2 linked regions of the Collimonas fungivorans genome follow. The protein of the gene in region 1 interacts with the protein of each later gene in a pairwise test. Links are inferred from orthologs where the notes say so. Each region holds a gene or a part of one and is shown in the gene's direction. Other genes may lie near its edges. The genes, in order: ftsZ and CFter6_RS23830.

Evidence for each region.
Region 2: the proteins of ftsZ (region 1) and CFter6_RS23830 interact in binary tests that used the Bacillus subtilis proteins (3 or more experiments, as listed by UniProt). The link is inferred for Collimonas fungivorans from one-to-one orthologs.

The regions. Positions count from the first base shown.
Region 1 is NZ_CP013232.1:5,035,189-5,038,408, reverse strand. The notes cover bases 274-3,173. They hold ftsZ (cell division protein FtsZ), read left to right. Parts: upstream 274-1,085; coding sequence 1,086-2,261; downstream 2,262-3,173. Other genes in these bases: lpxC (UDP-3-O-acyl-N-acetylglucosamine deacetylase), read left to right, coding at 3,144-3,173; CFter6_RS22040 (peroxiredoxin), read left to right, coding at 2,494-3,000; ftsA (cell division protein FtsA), read left to right, coding at 274-964. Also shown: more of ftsA, read left to right, coding at 1-273; more of lpxC, read left to right, coding at 3,174-3,220. UniProt on the Bacillus subtilis protein: Essential cell division protein that forms a contractile ring structure (Z ring) at the future cell division site. The regulation of the ring assembly controls the timing and the location of cell division.
Region 2 is NZ_CP013232.1:5,409,241-5,412,403, forward strand. What follows is about bases 116-2,958. They hold CFter6_RS23830 (MGDG synthase family glycosyltransferase), read left to right. Parts: upstream 116-900; coding sequence 901-2,016; downstream 2,017-2,958. Other genes in these bases: CFter6_RS23825 (DMT family transporter), read right to left, coding at 116-632; CFter6_RS23835 (hypothetical protein), read left to right, coding at 2,013-2,531; CFter6_RS23840 (GntR family transcriptional regulator), read left to right, coding at 2,790-2,958. Also shown: more of CFter6_RS23825, read right to left, coding at 1-115; more of CFter6_RS23840, read left to right, coding at 2,959-3,163. UniProt on the Bacillus subtilis protein: Processive glucosyltransferase involved in the biosynthesis of both the bilayer- and non-bilayer-forming membrane glucolipids.

The DNA.
Region 1 (3,220 bases):
CAATTCCAGTGGCATGGTGGCGATCAAGGATAAGGAAGTCAGCGCGGCCGACGTCTCGCGCGTTATAGAAACGGCGAAGGCGGTCAACATTCCGACCGACCAGCAATTGCTGCATACGGTGCCGCAGGAATTTATTGTGGACAGCCAGGAAGATGTGCGTGAACCAATCGGCATGAGCGGCATCCGACTGGAAGTCAAGGTGCACATCGTGACCGGTGCGGTGTCGGCGGTGCAGAACATCGTCAAGTGCATCCGCCGCTGCGGCCTGGAAGTGTCGGACCTGATCTTGCAGCCGATGGCGTCGGCCGATGCGGTGCTGACGCCAGACGAAAAAGAGCTGGGCGTGGTGCTGGTCGATATCGGCGGCGGCACCACCGACGTTGCGGTGTTCACCGAAGGCGCGATCCGCCATACCGCGGTAATCCCGATCGCCGGCGACCAGATCACCAACGACATCGCGATGGCGCTGCGTACGCCGACCAACGAGGCGGAAGAAATCAAGTTGCGCTACGGCGTGGCCAAGCAGATCCTGGCCGATCCGGGCGAGACGCTGGAAGTGCCGGGCCTGGGCGACCGCAATCCGCGCACCCTGTCGCGCCAGGCGCTGGCGGCGGTGATCGAGCCACGAGTCGAAGAGCTGTTTGCGCTGGTGCACCAGGTGGTGCGCGAGTCAGGTTACGAAGAAGTGTTATCGAGCGGAGTGGTGCTGACCGGCGGCTCGGCAATGATGCCCGGCATGATCGAACTGGCGGAAGACATTTTCCTCAAGCCTGCACGGCTGGGAACGCCGGACTACCGCGGCCAGCTGGCCGACGTGGTGCGCAGCCCGCGTTATTCGACTGTGCTGGGGCTGCTGCTGGAAGCGAAGAAGCAATACCTGCGCGGTTATATCGTGACACGCCAGGAAGGTTCGGCGAAGGCGATCTGGCAGCGCATGAAGGAATGGTTTTTGGGTAATTTCTAATACGGTTTTTAATACGAGATTTGTTTTTAACGTTGTTTGTGCAACACGCAGTTGTCAGTTGCTAGGCCTCACACAGCGTGATGCCTATTGACTGAATGCTGCATCTTTATGAGGAAATATCATGGAAATCGATATGCTTGACAATGCAACTTTGGGCACCGTGATTAAAGTTGTCGGCGTCGGTGGCGCCGGCGGCAATGCGGTCCAACATATGATCAACAAGGGTGTGTCAGGAGTGGAGTTCATCGCCGCCAACACCGATGCGCAGGCGCTCAAGCAATCGAAGGCGCACAACGTGATCCAGATCGGCGAGACCGGCCTGGGCGCGGGCATGAAGCCGTCGGTGGGTCGTCAGCTGGCCGAGGAATCGCGCGGCCGGATCGAAGACGCATTGCGCGGCGCGCACATGGTGTTCATCGCTGCCGGCATGGGCGGCGGCACCGGCACCGGCGCTGCGCCGGTGGTGGCGCAGATCGCCAAGGAACTGGGCGCGCTGACGGTGGCGGTAGTGTCGAAGCCGTTTTCGTATGAAGGCCAGAAGTGCATGGACATCGCCGACGAAGGCCTGGAAGCCCTGTCCCAGCATGTTGATTCGCTGATCATCATTCTCAACGAGAAGCTCGAAGAGATTTATGAAGACGACAGCATGATGGAGTGGTTGCAGCACGCCGACGACGTTCTCAACAACGCCGTTGCCGGTATTGCTGAAATCATCAATGTGCCTGGTCACATCAACGTCGACTTCAATGACGTCAAGACCATCATGGGCGAACAAGGCAAGGCGATGATGGGTACCGCTACCGCATCCGGCGTCGATCGCGCGCGCCTGGCGGCGGAGCAGGCGGTTGCCTCGCCGCTGCTGGACGGCATCGATCTGTCCGGCGCGCGCGGCGTGCTGGTCAACGTCACCGCCAGCCGCAGCCTGAAGGGTAAGGAAATCAAGGAAGTGATGGCGACCGTGCGTGCGTTTGCGGCGCCGGACGCTTCGATTGCCCAGGGCATCGCCTACGACGAAACCATGGGCGACGATATCCGTGTCACCGTGGTGGCCACCGGCCTGGGCCGTGCACGCAAGGCCGTGCAGCTGGTGCAGGCGCCGATGATGCGTACTGGCACCCACAACGAGCCGATGATGCATGGCCAGGCTTCGGTGGGACACGGCAGCTCTTCGTTCGAAGGCATGAAGGCGCCGGCGGTATGGCGTCGCGAGTCGGCTTCCGACACGGTGCGGGCTTTGGAAAAGAACGGCATGGAAACCTACGACATTCCGGCTTTCCTGCGCAAGCAAGCCGACTAAGTCAGGGCTCTTTAGTCTCAATGATGATGGCGGGTGCTGATACCCGCTATCATGGCCGGCATTCTGCATGAAGTTGCGGAACAGGGCATACTGCGGGTTCAACGCCGCGTCGAAAGGCGCGGCGTTTTCTTTTGTAGCATCCGCCAACATTCTGTGCCTCTGGAATACCGGCGCGCGCCTTAGCGTTGCGCCACGGGCTTCAGGGCATCCACACCTAGACAAGGAATTAATCATGACCATCAAGATCGGCGATAGCCTGCCGGAAGGCAAATTAGCAGAATTCATCGAAACCGAGACCGAAGGTTGTTCGCTCGGACCGAACTCGTTCAATGTCAGCGACCTGGTCAAGGGCAAGAAAATCGCCCTGTTCGCCGTGCCGGGCGCTTTCACGCCGACCTGTTCCGCCAAGCATCTGCCTGGCTACATCCAGCATGCGGCAGAATTCAAGGCCAAGGGCGTCGATGAAATCTGGGCGATCTCCGTCAACGATGCATTCGTCATGGGCGCCTGGGGCCGTGACCAGAAAGCCACCGGCATCGTGCGTTTGCTGGCTGACGGCAACGCCGATTTCGTCAAGGCGCTGGGCCTGGACGCCGATTTCGGCAAGTTCGGCATGGGCGTGCGCTCGCAGCGTTTCTCGGCGCTGATCGACGACGGCGTGGTCAAGCAGCTGAACGTGGAGCAGGGCGGCAAGTTCGAAGTGTCCAATGCGGAAACCCTGCTGGCGCAACTGGCCTAAAAGCTAGCCGTTGCGGGTAGAGTAGGCGGCGCCAGTGGCGCCGTTTTTCAGTTCCGGGGGCGGAAACATCCAGGCGTGTTTTTTACCCCACAATAACTACACATCGTTACAGAATAATTATCAGTCAGACTTATAATGTCATCATGTTGAAACAGCGCACTATCAAAAGAATTGTCAAGACGACAGGCATTGGCGTCCATTCCGGCACCAAGGTCGAGCT
Region 2 (3,163 bases), 370 kb from region 1 along the record:
CCGGTGACCAGGGCCAGCAGCGGCAGCGTCACCGCGGCCACCGCCAGCTGGTACCACAAGGTCATGCTGGGAGCGGTATTGGTGAGGACGCTGCGCTTGATCATGATGGTGGTGGCGGCCCAGAACACGGCGGCCAGCACGCCCAGCGCATCGCCGACCAGGGTGCGGCTGAAGCCGGCGCCGGCTTCAAAGCCGCCGGCGAACGCCACCGTGATCCCGGCGAATGCGGCGACCACGCCCAGCCACTGGGTCAGGCCGAAGCGCTCGCCCGGCACCAGCCAATGCAAACCCAGCACGGTAAAAATCGGCGCGGTGTAAACGAATACCGACATATGCGAAGCAGTGGTGTAGTTCAAGCCGATCGAGACGCACAGGAATTCGCCAGCAAACAGCAGGCCAGTCGCCAGGCCCGGCCAGAAGCTGCCGTCGGTCAGCGAGAATTTGCTGCCGCGCCACCACATCAGGCCGCTCACCAGCACCGCAGCCACCGCCGAACGCAAGCCGTTCTGCAAGATCGGCGAAATATTCGGCGCCGCCACCTTGATTGCAACCTGCTGCAACCCCCAGCACAGGCACAAAATCAGCATCAGGCTCATGGCCAAACCGTCTAACGGTTTGCGGGTGGTAGGCATTTTTTTCAGTCTTTCAGAAGCGGGGACGATTTGTCATAAATGTCATTTTACTCAGCGCCGATTTATCCCTATCATCGGTGTCATGAAGCGGTAACCAAGCAGTAAAAATCCGAACGCAGATTGCAAGGAGTATGCTTGAAAGTAGTCACTTTTGCATCACCGGCGGCAAACCTGGCCGGAGCCTATCATTCATAAGCCAGTCCATGCGCCCAGCGCGCCCCGCCCTCGCAAACTATTGCTGTTAAGCGTCTCCGCCGGCGCCGGCCACATGCGCGCCGCCGAAGCACTCAAGGCCTATGCCGCCGCCGAATTCCCGGGTACCGAAGCAATCCACCTGGATGCGATGGATTTTGTGCCGGCCGGATTCCGTGCGGTGTATACCGATTTTTACCTGCACCTGGTGAACCGCCATCCCGCGCTGTGGGGTTATGTTTACCAGAAGAGCGACAAGGCGCTGACCAATTCGCCGACGCAGAAACTGCGGCGCGCCATCGAGCGCATCAGCACCCGCCCCCTGCGCACCGCGATCCGCGCGGCGGCGCCGGACGCCATCATCTGCACCCATTTCCTGCCGGCCGAATTGCTGGCGCGGGAAATCGGCAAGCAGAGCGTGGTTTGCCCGGTCTGGGTGCAGGTCACCGATTTCGACCTGCACAGCATGTGGCTGCAGCCGTTGATGCAGGGCTATTTTGCCGCCACCGAGGAAATCGCCTACCGCATGCGGGCGCGCGGGCTGGCGGCCGATGCGGTGCACGTGACCGGGATCCCTATCATGCCGGGTTTCGGCCAGACCCTGGAACGGCGCCAGTGCGCAGAACAATTCGGCCTCGACCCCGGGCGCAAGATCATCCTGATGATGTCCGGCGGCGCCGGCATCGGCGAGCTGGACAAGACTGTGCAAAAGCTGCTGGCGCTCTCCGACGATTTCCAGCTGGTGGCGCTGGCCGGCAAGAACGCCGCGCTGCTGGGCAACCTGCAGCAACTGGCTGCGGCGCATCCGGGCCGCCTGTTTCCTTTCGGCTTCACCAACCATGTGGAGCAGCTGATGGCGTGCGCCGACCTGGCGATCACCAAACCGGGCGGCCTGACCACTTCCGAATGCCTGGCGATGGGCGTGCCGATGATCATCCATTCGCCCATTCCGGGCCAGGAAGAACGCAACGCCGACTACCTGCTGGAACAGGGCGCGGCGCTCAAGGCGATCGACCTGACCGCCCTGGCGTTCCGTGTCCAGCAACTGCTGCAGCAGCCGGAACAACTGCAGCGCCTGCGGCAGCGCAGCTTGCTGCTGGGCCGCCCGCATGCCGGCCGCGCCGTGCTGCAAACGGTGCTGAGCAAACTTGATTCTCCGCTTCATTCTCAATTTATTTCGCCAACCACATGACCGCAACTACACCAGCAGCTTCACCATACCGCCGCCTGTTCGGCATGTTGTTCTGGGCCGTGCTGACCGCCTTCTTTTTCGCCAACGTCGAAATCCAGATCGAGGGTTCCGCCGGCTGGGCCGCCAACCTGCCGACCTGGCGCATCGAGCATCACTGGCTGCTCGACATCTTCTGGGGCGGCCGCGCCATGACCGGCTACCACGCCTGGATTTTTCCTTTCATTGCGCTGATGTTCCATTATCCGATCTGGTTCAACGGCAGCTGGGACTGGCGCGGCGAATGCCGCATCATGGCTTCCATCATGGTGTTCTGGATCAGCGAAGACTGGCTCTGGTTCGTGCTCAACCCGGCTTACGGGCTGGCGCGCTTCAATCCGGCCGACGTGCCATGGCACAAGCACTGGCTGGGCGCGGTGCCGGCCGACTACTGGATTTATTCGGTAGTGGCGATCCTGCTGCTGTGGCTGGCCGAACGCAAACCCCGCCCGGCTGCTGTCGCGCTGAGCCAAAGCTGAATCGATATGTGAATCTCTGGTTCTGTATAGAACCAGAGATTCACATAGGTATTGTAAAAACAACTGGAACTTGGTAAATTGCGGACCCTTTCCAAGTTTGAAATGTTGTTGATGCTGATCAAAAAAAGTGCAAAAAACGCGCCTCTCTCTCAAAAAAATGCGTCTCTCCTGAAAAAAAACGCATCTCTCTCCAAAAAAAACACGTCTCTCTCGCAAAAAAATACGCCTCTCCCGCCAGAAAATGCGTCTGATCCGCGCTTGCCGCGTTATTTGCAAGTCCGTGACGATTTGCTGCAAAGGATCGCTTTGCGTAGCTGGGCCGCCGATGAAGCGCTGCCGTCCGAGGACAAGCTGGCCGCCGAATATGAAATCGCGGTGGGCACCATGCGCAAGGTGCTGGACGCGCTGGTCACCGACGGCGTGGTCGATCGCGTCCGCGGACGCGGGACATTTGTCGCGCGCGCTGCCGAACGCTCCTCGATGCTGCGTTTCGTGCGGCCGCGCACCAAGGCTAAAAATCCGCTGCCGACCGCCCAGATCCGTTCGATAACGACCGTCATACCTCCCGCCGACGTCGCCGACAAACTCAAGCTCAAGCCGCGCGACAAGGCGCTGTACCTGCACCGCACTCG